Regions from separate parts of the Pantoea sp. Ep11b genome, predicted to be linked through region 2. Evidence: predicted binding sites of a transcription regulator. Region 2 holds the regulator's gene; each other region holds the start of a gene.
What was found. Region 2 encodes PurR, which represses purine synthesis genes. Its sites were predicted from a motif close to CANGCAAACGTTTGCNTG; they were not measured.
Positions count from the first base shown of each region.

Region 1: a site for PurR is predicted at 1,147-1,164, ahead of serA (phosphoglycerate dehydrogenase). Genes of this name have one in related genera too.
Region 3: a site for PurR is predicted at 1,214-1,231, ahead of AB1748_RS02280 (NCS2 family permease). Genes of this name have one in related genera too.
Region 4: a site for PurR is predicted at 1,208-1,225, ahead of gcvT (glycine cleavage system aminomethyltransferase GcvT). Genes of this name have one in related genera too.

Region 1 is NZ_CP160631.1:3,609,721-3,612,830, forward strand. Features, by position in the region: gene serA (phosphoglycerate dehydrogenase) at 1-1,067, opposite strand, end outside; gene rpiA (ribose-5-phosphate isomerase RpiA) at 1,347-2,006, opposite strand; gene AB1748_RS16950 (LysR family transcriptional regulator ArgP) at 2,188-3,093, shown strand.
Region 2 is NZ_CP160631.1:2,144,843-2,147,952, forward strand. Features, by position in the region: gene punR (DNA-binding transcriptional activator PunR) at 81-986, shown strand; gene purR (HTH-type transcriptional repressor PurR) at 983-2,008, opposite strand; gene AB1748_RS10205 (YnhF family membrane protein) at 2,291-2,380, shown strand; gene AB1748_RS10210 (C40 family peptidase) at 2,429-3,110, opposite strand, start outside.
Region 3 is NZ_CP160631.1:468,371-471,480, reverse strand. Features, by position in the region: gene AB1748_RS02290 (acyltransferase) at 1-478, shown strand, start outside; gene yieH (6-phosphogluconate phosphatase) at 471-1,148, opposite strand; gene AB1748_RS02280 (NCS2 family permease) at 1,301-2,614, shown strand; gene AB1748_RS02275 (4'-phosphopantetheinyl transferase superfamily protein) at 2,652-3,110, opposite strand, start outside.
Region 4 is NZ_CP160631.1:3,601,402-3,604,511, reverse strand. Features, by position in the region: gene ubiI (FAD-dependent 2-octaprenylphenol hydroxylase) at 1-847, shown strand, start outside; gene gcvT (glycine cleavage system aminomethyltransferase GcvT) at 1,279-2,376, shown strand; gene gcvH (glycine cleavage system protein GcvH) at 2,400-2,786, shown strand; gene gcvP (aminomethyl-transferring glycine dehydrogenase) at 2,867-3,110, shown strand, end outside.

The DNA.
Region 1 (3,110 bases), 1.5 Mb from region 2:
ATGGCCGTCAGCACACCCGGACGGTTCTCATGGATATGCAGCAGACGGCTGGCGCTGATACCGTGGATCGGCAGCGACACCTCCGGGAAATTCACCGCTGACAGGGTTGATCCGTTGTCGGAGTATTTCGCCAGCTTGCCCGCCACTTCAATCCCGATGTTCTCCTGCGCTTCTTCCGTTGAGCCGCCAATGTGCGGCGTCAGGATTACGTTATCGAACTCGCTCAGCGGAGAGATGAAAGGATCGCTGTTGGTGGCCGGCTCGACCGGGAAGACGTCGATAGCAGCGCCACCCACCTGCTTGCTGGCCAGCGCGTCGCACAGCGCCGGAATATCGACTACGGTACCGCGTGAGGCGTTAATCAGCAGCGCACCAGGCTTCATCTGTGCCAGCTGCTCTGCACCAATCATATCCTGCGTGGAGAGGGTTTCCGGTACGTGCAGGCTGACAACATCGCTCATGTTAAGCAGATCGGCCAGATGACGAACCTGGGTGGCGTTACCCAGCGGCAGCTTGTTTTCAATGTCGTAGAAGAAGACGTGCATCCCCAGGCTTTCCGCCAGCACGCCCAGCTGCATACCGATGTGACCGTAACCGATGATACCCAGCTTCTTGCCGCGCGCTTCAAACGACCCTTTGGCATTCTTGTTCCAGATGCCACGGTGAGCTTTCGCATTCGCTTCCGGGATGCCACGCAGCATCAGCAGCATCTCACCAATCACCAGTTCCGCTACTGAGCGGGTATTGGAGAACGGCGCGTTGAACACGGGGATCCCGCGGCTGGCCGCAGCGTCCAGGTCCACCTGGTTGGTCCCGATACAGAAACAGCCCACGGCAACCAGCTTTTCAGCCGCGGCAAAAATCTCTTCAGTGAGCTGGGAGCGGGAACGGATACCAATGAAATGCGCATCGCGGATCGATGCTTTTAATGCGTCAGAGTCCAGTGCGCCCTTGTGGAATTCGATGTTGGTGTAGCCTGCTGCCCGCAGGTTATCCAGCGCACTCTGATGGACACCTTCCACCAGCAGGAACTTAATCTTATCTTTTTCCAGTGATACCTTTGCCATTTCCCGATCCTATTCAGCGTTCAATGAGGACTACCATAAGCCAGCCTTCTGTCAAAATATCAAAAAAATCGCGTCCGGCAATACAAACGATTGCCCGAAGGCCAGCACGGCAACGGCTGACGGCAGCACATTGCCGGACAAAATCATGAGGTGGGCGTGGAAGAGAGAACGAACCCGCTGCCGATGACAGTTATGTGACATAAGTCACCAAATTTCATCCTGGCGAGAAAAGATGATTTGCAGGCAGAAATAACCGGCGCCGGAGTGACGCCGGCCAGATCATCTTTTGATGGTTTTCACCCCATCCGGCCCGCCGATCAGCGCGATATCGGCACCGCGCGCGGCAAACAGGCCAACGGTAACCACGCCTGGCAGGGCATTGATAGTTTTTTCCAGTTCGATCGGGTCGAGGATACGCAGATTATGCACGTCGAGAATAATGTTGCCGTTGTCGGTAACCACGTTCTGACGATACTCCGGCAGGCCCCCCATTTTCACCAGTTCACGCGCCACGTAGCTGCGCGCCATCGGGATCACCTCAACCGGCAGCGGAAAACGGCCCAGGATATCCACCTCTTTGGAGGCGTCCGCAATGCAGATAAAGGTCTGCGCCACCGCGGCCACGATTTTCTCCCGCGTCAGCGCCGCCCCGCCGCCTTTGATCATCTGCATCCGGGGATTGATCTCATCCGCGCCATCGACATAGATCGACAGCTGGTCAACCTCGTTCAGATCGAACACCTGAATGCCCAGGCTTTTCAGCTTCTGGGTCGAGGCATCGGAGCTGGAGACGGCACCGTCAATCTGATGTCTGACCGTGGCAAGCGCATCGATAAAGTGGGACGCGGTCGATCCGGTACCGACACCAACAATAGTGCCTGGCTGCACGTACTCAAGTGCAGCCCAGCCAACGGCTTTTTTCAGTTCATCCTGGGTCATGGTATGTTTAAAACCTGTGCGACAACGAAGTGCGCGTAGTATAAAACAAGGCTTGCTGAAAATGCGCGGCTGACCGACGTGGATTTATCGGTTTGGAAGCCAGCCCACAAAAACAAGTGAGCCATCACCGGTGACACTTCTGTGGCATAGTGACGTCCACCCTGAAGGAGAGAAAACAAAAATGAAACGCCCGGATTATCGAACGCTTCAGGCGCTGGATTCAGTGATCCGCGAACGCGGATTTGAGCGTGCTGCACAGAAATTGTGCATCACTCAGTCGGCGGTGTCGCAGCGCATCAAGCAGCTGGAGAACCTGTTTGGTCAGCCGCTGCTGGTGCGCACGGTGCCACCGCGGCCCACCGAACAGGGTCAGAAACTACTGGCATTACTGCATCAGGTGGAACTGCTGGAAGAGGAGTGGCTGGGCGATGAGAACAGTGGCACCACGCCGCTGCTGCTGTCGCTGGCGGTCAACGCCGACAGTCTGGCAACCTGGCTGTTGCCTGCGCTGAAGGATGTGCTGGCAGACTCGCCAGTGCGCCTTAACCTGCAGGTTGAAGATGAGACCCGCACGCAGGAGCGCCTGCGTCGCGGTGAAGTCGTCGGTGCGGTCAGTATCCAGCCGCAGCCTCTGCCCAGTTGCCTGGTGGATCAGCTCGGCGCGCTCGACTACCTGTTCGTGGCGTCGCGTGACTTTGCCGATCGCTTCTTCCCCAACGGCGTCACACGCTCGGCCCTGCTGAAAGCGCCTGCGGTGGCGTTTGATCATCTTGACGATATGCATCAGGCCTTTCTGCAGCAGAACTTTGACCTGTCACCCGGCAGCGTGCCCTGCCACATCGTGAACTCCTCGGAGGCTTTTGTGCAGATGGCACGCCAGGGCTCGACCTGCTGTATGATCCCGCATCTGCAGATTGAGCGTGAGCTGGCGAGCGGTGAGTTGATCGATCTGACGCCGGGCCTCTATCAGCGCCGGATGCTCTACTGGCATCGGTTTGCGCCAGAAAGCCGGTTAATGCGCCGGGTGACCGATGCGCTGATTGCGCATGGACATCGGGTGCTGCGTCAGGATGAGGCCGCCGCCTGAAAACAAAAACGGGGCAT
Region 2 (3,110 bases):
CGGCAGAGTGTAAAAGGTGCGTTTGCCGCTGTGAAACGCTAATATTTGCCGATTGCTGTTAAAAATTTTGAAGGCAGATTATGTGGTCGGAATATGCATTAGAGGTGGTTGACGCGGTGGCCCGCGGCGGCAGCTTCAGCGCAGCAGCACAGGAGCTACATCGGGTGCCCTCTGCCATCAGCTACACCGTGCGTCAGCTTGAGACCTGGCTGGCGGTCCCGCTGTTCGAACGTCAGCATCGGGAAGTGGTGCTGACCCCGGCAGGCGAACATTTTGTGCGGGAAGGGCGCAGCGTTATCAAAAAAATGCTCGCTACCCGCCGACAGTGTCAGCAGCTGGCGAATGGCTGGCGTGGTCAGCTGAGCATCGCCGTCGATCGCATCGCTAAACCGCAGCGTACCCGACAGCTGGTCAAAGATTTCTATCGCCACTTCCCGGATATGGAGCTGAGCATCAGTTATGAAGTGTTCAATGGCGTCTGGGATGCGCTGGCCGATGGGCGGGTGGAGATCGCGATTGGCGCCACTCAGGCGATTCCGGTAGGCGGGCGTTTTGCCTTTCGCGATATGGGCACCCTGAACTGGCGCTGCGTGGTCGCGCCCGATCATCCCCTGACGCAGGCGAGCCAGATAGATGATGACACGCTGCGCAGCTGGCCGTCGCTGGTGCTGGAAGATACCTCGCGGGCGCTGCCGCGCCGGATGACGTGGACGCTGGACAATCAGCGCAGGCTGGTGGTGCCGGAGTGGCAGACCGGGCTGGAGTGTGTGCAGGCGGGATTGTGTGTGGCGATGGTGCCCGGCCATCTGGCCAGACCGCTGCTCGACAGTGGCGATCTGGCCGAGCTGACGCTGCCGGTTCCGTTTCCGGACAGTCCGTGCTGCGTCAGCTGGGCAGAAGATCGTGCATCACCGGCGACAGGCTGGTTGCTCAGCTATCTGGGTGATGCGCAGACGCTTAATCAGGAGTGGTTAAGCGAGGATTAACGCCGGTAGTCGCGGAACGGGCCATCGGCGACGGAACGACGTTCGATCAGCGTCGGGTGAACCTCGATGGTCTGCGACACTTCACGCTTGCTGGTAATGCGGTCCAGCAGCATATCCAGCGCCTTTTCGCCCAGCTGGGCTTTCGGCTGATGGACGGTAGTCAGGGCTGGCGCGAAATAGCGCGCGTTGCGCACATTGTCATACCCGATCACCGAAATATCCTGAGGAACGCGTAATCCCATCTCGTCGGCGGCGCAAATCGCCCCCATTGCCATGATGTCACCGCCACAGAATACCGCCGTAGGGCGCTGCTTCTGCGACAGAATCTGCTGCATGGCCTGATAGCCAGACTCCGGCTCGAAGTCGCCCTGAACGATCCACTCGGCGCGCGGCTGGATATTTGCCTCTTCCAGCGCCTTCAGGAAACCGGCATGACGGCCACCCCCGGTATTGCGCTCCATCTGGCCGGGAATGGCGCCAATATCACGGTGCCCGCGCTCAATCAGATAGCGGCCGGCCAGATAACCGCCCTGGAAGGCGTTGTCCAGCACTGTGTCAGTGAAGTCGGCGCGGGATTCGCCCCAGTCCATCACCACCATCGGGATGTTGCGATTCTCTTCAAGCATCTGCAGCAGGTCGTCCGGGTATTCGGAGCACATCACCAGCAGGCCATCCACGCGCTTCTGCGCCATCATGCTGAGATAGGCGCGCTGCTTTTGCAGATCGTTGTGGGCATTCCCCAGGATCAGCGTATAGCCCTTATCGAAGCAGTGATTCTCGACGGCTTCGATAATTTCAGCGAAGTAGGGCGCTTCGCTGGAGGTGGCCAGCAGCCCCAGCGTGCGGGTGTGGTTCACTTTCAGGCTGCGTGCCACGGCGCTCGGTGAGTAGTGCAGTTCCTTGATCGCCTGCCAGACCGCTTCGCGCGTCTCTTCAGCGACAAAGCGGGTTTTATTAATGACGTGCGAAACGGTGGTCGTGGAGACGCCAGCGCGTTTTGCCACATCTTTTATTGTTGCCATGTAAATCAGACTCCGGTGCTTATCTAACTCTCTGATAAGCGTAGTGTTAAACGTTTGCGTCTGCTCAGGGTTTTTTTCGCAAAAATGCAGCGTTGCTGGCCGGTAATCTGACCGCGGGCGACGGAAATCACGCCTGAAAAAAGGTGCAAACGGAATCAGCGTTGCGCGCGTTGCGCAACAAAGGCGGGATTCTAACAAGGCTGGACGGATAACACGAGATTTTTACCGGGTCGTGTGGGAAAATGAAATAACCCTGTGAACTGTGTGACTAAGGAGCAAGCCGTGAGTACCGACCTCAAACTGGCATTAATGACCACCGTTGGCTGTCTGCTGATGATTGTGGCCTTTAGTTTTACCGCCATTCTGCACTGATAAAAAAAGCCGGGATTTTCCCGGCTTTTTTTCTGACTCTGCTGCTGTTCAGCGGATCGTTTTCGGCGTCATCACCCGGCGGGCGCCGATGTAGTGGCGCTGCCAGTAATCTTCCCCTAATGCGCTGATCTGGATATCTTTGCCGGTGCGGGGCGATTGAATAAACTTGCCGTCACCCAGGTAAACTCCGACATGATCGGCGGTGCCGCGGCCATTGATGCGGAAGAAGACCAGATCGCCTTTCTCCAGCGACTCACGCTTGATCGGCGCGGCGTCACGCAGGTGGTACATCTCATTGGCGGTACGCGGGATCTTAAACTTCACCAGATCCTTATAGGCGTACCAGACCAGACCGCTGCAGTCGAAACCGGTGTGCGGAGACGTTCCGCCCCACTGATAGGGTTTTCCCAGCTGACCCATCAGCTTGGTCATCGCCGTTTCACGCGCCTTCTGGTAACGCTGGCGGTGAGATTTGCTCATTTTAATGGTGCCGGTTTCGCGGGTATCCGCGTCGGCGGTTTTCAGCGCACGCTGATGACCATAGCGTTTCTTTTCGTGATTCTTGCTGATGCGGGCGGTTTTAAGCGAGGTCTTCTTAGCGGGTGTCTGTGTCGCGGTGAGTTCAGCTTTTTTCTGTTTTTTAGTTTTGAGTTTCTGAACAGGCGTGACACGCGGTTTTTTCGTGACCGTTTTGACCGGGCGGCGCTTACGACGCTCATCGTCGCGCGCA
Region 3 (3,110 bases), 1.7 Mb from region 2:
CCTCTATGTCAGCGGCGACAGCATTTACTACCTGCTTTATGCGCTGCTGGGACGGGCTATCGGCAGCATGGAGACACAGCGGCGCGGCCTGACGCCGCTGGCGGCCGGGCTGTTTATCGCCTGTGTGACTGGCATTACGCTGGGCACGAAAAAGGCGCTGATCGTGAACGGCGCCTTTAACGATACGTGGTATCTCTACTGTGGTCCGCTGGTGTTTATTGCCGCCATCAGCCTGCTGGTCGTCTTCAAAAACAGCCAGAATCAGCGCACGCTGCCCGGATTTACCGTGATTGCGCGCTATTCACTGCCGATCTACGGCTTTCATGCACTGTTTATTCACTATCTGCGCACGCATCACTACGACGATATGTCGCGGCCGTGGCTCGACCTGCCGTGGGTGTTCGGGCTGACGCTGGGCGGCAGCCTGCTGCTGGGGATGGCACTGAAACGCCTCGATACCCGTCACCTGGTCAGCTGACCGCGCCGCGTGACACCAGATCCCAGCCGCGGGCACGCCACAGCGCAGGCAGCTGCGCCATATCGTCAAAGCGCGTGACCAGCGGATGGTCCAGATCAGGATTGTGCGGATCGGCACAGTAGTAGTAGACCGGGATCCCGGCGGCGATACCGGCGCGGGCGCCCGCTTCGGAGTCATCCACCAGGATGCAGCGCTCGATCGGCACCTGCATCTGCTCCGCGGCGTGGTACATCAGTTCCGGATCGGGTTTCCAGTGCAGAATGTCATAGCCGCTATAAAGCCGATCCTCAAACAGCGACAGCATCCCGGTTAAGCCCAGCGAATGCTGCATCTTTTTGACGGTTCCATTTGAGACCACGCACATCGGCACGGTAATCTGCTCAACCAGCGCCTTCGCGCCAGCGATCGGTTGCAGATGCTGATCGAAGAGCCGCGCCACTTCCGCCCGGTAGGCGGTTTCCACCTCCTCCATCGGCAGCGTGATCTGATGCGCGTCGCCGACGTCACGAATGATGTCGTAGAGTTTGACGCCTTTGTACTTTTCAAACATCTGCTGCAGCGACAGCGCCAGACCGTAACGGGCAAAGGTGTTGACGTAGGCCTGGGTGCAGAGCAACTCACTGTCCACCAGCGTGCCATCGCAATCGAAAAAGACGCATTCTACTGACATCAGACTCTATCCTTTGATTCAGGGGTGTGCTCCACACTCTACCGCACTCAGCGCAGATTGCGAGACTGGCAATCGGTTGCGAAAAATCATTGTATTGCCCCGGTAAAATCGCCAGGATACGCGCCGATGAATTTTTCTTCCGGATGAATGGCATGAGCAAGCAAGGCGTTTTGCAGCGCATCTTCAGGCTGCAGGAACATGGCACCACGGTGCGTACCGAAGTGATCGCGGGTATCACCACCTTTCTGACGATGGTCTATATCGTCTTCGTCAATCCGCAGATCCTCGGCGTCGCCGGTATGGATACGCAGGCCGTGTTTGTGACCACCTGTCTGATTGCCGCCTTCGGCAGCATCCTGATGGGACTATTTGCCAATCTGCCGGTGGCGCTGGCACCTGCGATGGGGCTGAACGCCTTTTTCGCCTTTGTGGTGGTCGGGGCGATGGGCTATTCGTGGCAGGTCGGCATGGGCGCGATCTTCTGGGGTGCGGTTGGCCTGCTGATCCTGACGCTGCTGCGGATCCGCTACTGGATGATCGCCAATATTCCGCTGAGCCTGCGCGTCGGCATTACCGCCGGTATTGGCCTGTTTATCGCCATGATGGGGCTGAAGAATGCCGGTATCATCGTCCCGAACCCCGATACTCTGGTGGCGGTGGGGAATCTGACCTCCCACAGCGTGCTGCTGGGTGCGCTGGGCTTCTTTATTATCGCTATTCTGGCGTCGCGCAATATCCACGCGGCGGTGCTGATCTCCATGGTGATCACCACCGCGATTGGCTGGATGCTGGGCGACGTGAAGTTCGCTGGCCTCTTCTCCGCGCCACCCTCTGTCTCCTCCGTGGTCGGCCAGGTGGATATCAAAGGCGCGTTTAATATCGGCATGGCGGGCGTCATCTTCTCCTTTATGCTGGTTAACCTGTTCGACTCCTCCGGCACGCTGATTGGCGTCACCGACAAAGCGGGTCTGACCAACGAAAGCGGCACCTTTCCACGGATGCAGCAGGCGCTTTATGTCGACAGCATCAGCTCGGTCAGTGGCGCGCTGGCAGGCACCTCCTCCGTGACCGCCTACATTGAGAGCTCCTCGGGAGTGGCAATTGGCGGACGAACCGGCCTGATGGCGGTAGTGACCGGTCTGCTGTTTCTGCTGGTGACCTTCCTGTCACCACTGGCCGCGATGGTGCCGGGCTACGCCGCGGCGGGCGCGCTGATTTACGTTGGGGTATTGATGACGGCCAGCCTGTCGCGCGTGCGCTGGGATGACTTAACGGAAGCCGTTCCGGCCTTTGTGACCGCCGCCATGATGCCGTTCAGTTTTTCGATCACCGAAGGCATCGCGCTGGGATTTATCGCTTACTGTGTCATGAAGGTCGGCACCGGGCGCTGGCGTGAAATCAGCCCCTGCGTGGTGATCGTCGCCCTGCTGTTTGTGCTGAAGATTGTCTTTATCGACGCGCACTAAGGCTGTGGATGGCCGCCACCTGCGGGTGGCGGCCTGCTCAGATTTCAGGATGCAGCTTACGTTCACCAGGCAGGCTGGTCAGCCGCAGGGCATGTGGCCCGATATTGGGTTTCCCCATCTCAATTTCGCGTAAGGCGCGCCACTGAAAGTCACTCTCCATCTCCCACAGATGCAGACGCTGGGTCGCCGATGAGAGGGCACAGGACCAGACCAGCATCGGCTCCGCATCACATACCACCTGAATATCGGGATAGAGCGACGAACGCAGCCGCCCCGCACCCGGCAGCAGGCGCAGCGAATCCAGCCCCCGATCCACCTCACCCGTCAGCTTGAGAATGCTCTGGCGTAATGTCCAGATCTGCGTCACCGCTTCCATGACATCCTGCTGGGCGTTGATCCAGGCAAGTTCGCCCGAGGTTAATGCCTGAATCAGCTGCGCCTGCGTCTGCCGGCTTCGCGCATGCACAATCTCCATATCCAGACCGGCCCGTCCGCC
Region 4 (3,110 bases), 1.5 Mb from region 2:
GCGCGCCACTGAGTGCAGCGATGTTACGATCATGGCGCCCGCGCAGCTGCAGCAGGTTGCCTTTGGTGACAACGAAGCCTTTATTACCCTGCAGGATGGCACCATGCTGAGTGCGCGACTGATGATTGCCGCCGACGGTGCCCACTCCTGGCTGCGCAACAAGGCTGACATCCCGCTGACCTTCTGGGATTACGATCATCACGCGTTAGTGGCCAACGTTCGCACGGAAAAGCCGCATGACGCGGTGGCCCGTCAGGTGTTCCACGGCGACGGCATTCTGGCCTTCCTGCCGATGCAGGACCCGCATCTGAGCTCGATTGTCTGGTCGCTCTCACCGCAGGAGGCGAGCCGTCTGGAAACCATGCCGGACGCGCTGTTCAATCAGCAGCTCGCCGTGGCGTTTGATATGCGGCTTGGCCTGTGCCAGCTGGAGAGTGAACGCAAATCGTTCCCGCTGGTGGCGCGCTATGCCCGTCAGTTCGCTGCGCACCGTCTGGCGCTGGTGGGCGACGCGGCGCACACCATTCATCCGCTGGCAGGCCAGGGCGTGAACCTGGGCTTTATGGATGCCGCTGAGCTGATTGGTGAAATTCGCCGCCTGCATCAGCAGGGAAAAGATATCGGTCAGCACCTCTACCTGCGCCGCTACGAGCGCAGCCGCAAGCACAGCGCGGCCATGATGCTGGCAGGCATGCAGGGCTTCCGTGAAATGTTTGCGGGTAATCATCCGGCGAAAAAACTGCTGCGCGACGTGGGCCTGAAACTGGCCGATCGTCTGCCGGGCGTCAAGCCGATGATGCTGAAGCAGGCGATGGGGCTGAACGACTTGCCCGCCTGGCTCCGCTAATATCCCCCCTCTGAAAGCCAGCCTGCGCTGGCTTTTTTTATCGCTTAACGCCCTCTGCACCCTAAAAAGGCAACGCTGCACCAGCAGGGTTCCTCATTTGATTTATTCTAATTTTGCCGCTCAATTCGCATTAGTTTTTTTCATTTCCGACGTTTCTGCGGCTGGCATTTTTTTAACATCCCGGACGTCGTCTCGCATAAATTTGCTACGTATATTTAGAAGACCTGCATTTATTGCGCGATTAATCACAAAATCGCAGTTTTTTATCCTGCTGCCTCCCCTTCCTGGTTAGGCTGTGCTTCTGATTTCGCCCCCGGTTTGCTTATGGTTAATCTTCAGATTCGGTGGTAACGTCAGCCGTAAGAGAACGTTTGCGTCGGTGCTGAACGCCGGCGCACTTTTGCACTCACTCGCTTCTGCACAGGATCGTTATGACTCAGCAAACACCTCTGTTTGAACAGCATCAGGCCTGCGGTGCCCGCATGGTGGATTTTCACGGCTGGATGATGCCGCTGCACTATGGCTCGCAGATGGATGAGCATCATGTGGTGCGCACCGACGCCGGTATGTTTGACGTCTCCCACATGACCATTGTCGATCTGACGGGCCCGCGGACCCGTGAGTTTCTGCGTTATCTGCTGGCAAACGATGTGGCAAAACTGACTCAGCCGGGAAAAGCGCTCTATACCGGCATGCTGAATGCCTCAGGTGGCGTCATTGACGATTTAATTGTTTACTTTATGAGCGAAACTTTTTTCCGGCTGGTGGTTAACTCCGCGACCCGTGAAAAGGATCTCGCCTGGATCGCGCAGCACGCCGAAGGCTATGGCATCACGATTGCCGAACGCAATGACCTGGCACTGATCGCCGTGCAGGGTCCGCAGGCGCAGCAGAAAGCTCAGACGCTGTTCACCGCAGCGCAGCGCGAGGCAGTGGCGGGCATGAAACCTTTCTTCGGTGTGGAGTCGGGTGATCTGTTTATCGCCACTACCGGCTACACCGGAGAGGCGGGCTATGAGATTGCCTTACCCGCTGCGGAAGCGGCCGGGTTCTGGCAGCGTCTGCTGGCTGCCGGCGTTAAGCCCGCCGGACTGGGCGCGCGCGACACGCTGCGACTGGAAGCGGGTATGAACCTCTATGGTCAGGAGATGGATGAAAGCGTCTCCCCGCTGGCCGCCAATATGGGCTGGACTATCTGCTGGGAACCCACCGATCGCGATTTCATCGGCCGGGAGGCGCTGGAAATGCAGCGCGAACGGGGCACCGACAAGCTGGTGGGGCTGATCCTCACAGAAAAAGGGGTGCTGCGTAACGGCCTGCCGGTACGCTTCACCGATAGTCAGGGGCAGTTGCAGGAGGGGATCATCACCAGCGGCTCTTTCTCACCGACACTGGGTTGCAGCATCGCCCTGGCGTGCGTACCGGCCAGCATCGGCAGCAGCGCCATCGTTGAGATCCGTAACCGCCAGATGCCGGTCCAGGTAACCCGTCCCGTTTTTGTCCGCGCCGGTAAACCGGTCGCTCAGTAAATTTTATTCAGGAGAAAGGGCCAATGAGCAATGTGCCAAATACGTTGAAGTACCGTGACAGCCACGAGTGGGTACGTAAAGAAGCTGACGGCAGTTACACCGTAGGCATCACGGAACATGCGCAGGAGTTACTGGGCGACATGGTGTTCGTCGACCTGCCGGAAGTGGGCGCGACCTTTGCCGCAGGTGAAGAGTGCGCCGTTGCCGAGTCCGTTAAGGCCGCCTCAGATATTTATGCGCCGATCAGCGGTGAAGTGGTCGCGGTTAACGACGCGCTGACCGACTCACCTGAGCAGGTCAACAGCGAGCCGTATGACGGCGGCTGGTTATTTAAAATCAAAGCCAGCGACGAGTCTGAAATCGACGCGCTGCTGGATGCAGATGCCTATAAAGCGTCTATCGACGAGTAGTCGTCAGGCGGCCTCGCCGTGAGGCCGCAGATTTCTGTTTGACCTCCGGTTCCCCCAGCCCGATTCAGGATTTACTGCTAATGACCCAGACTCTCAGCCAGCTTGAACACAACGGTGCCTTCATCGAGCGCCATATTGGTCCTTCACCTGAGCAGCAGGCGCTAATGCTCGAAGCCATTGGCGCCCGTTCGCTGGAGGCGCTGATCGGTACGATTGTGCCGGCAGACATTCAGCTGCCAGGCCCGCCCGCGGTGGGCGATGCCGTCACGGAACAGCAGGCGCTGGCGGAACTGAAAGCGATTGCCAGCCAGAACCTGCGCTACA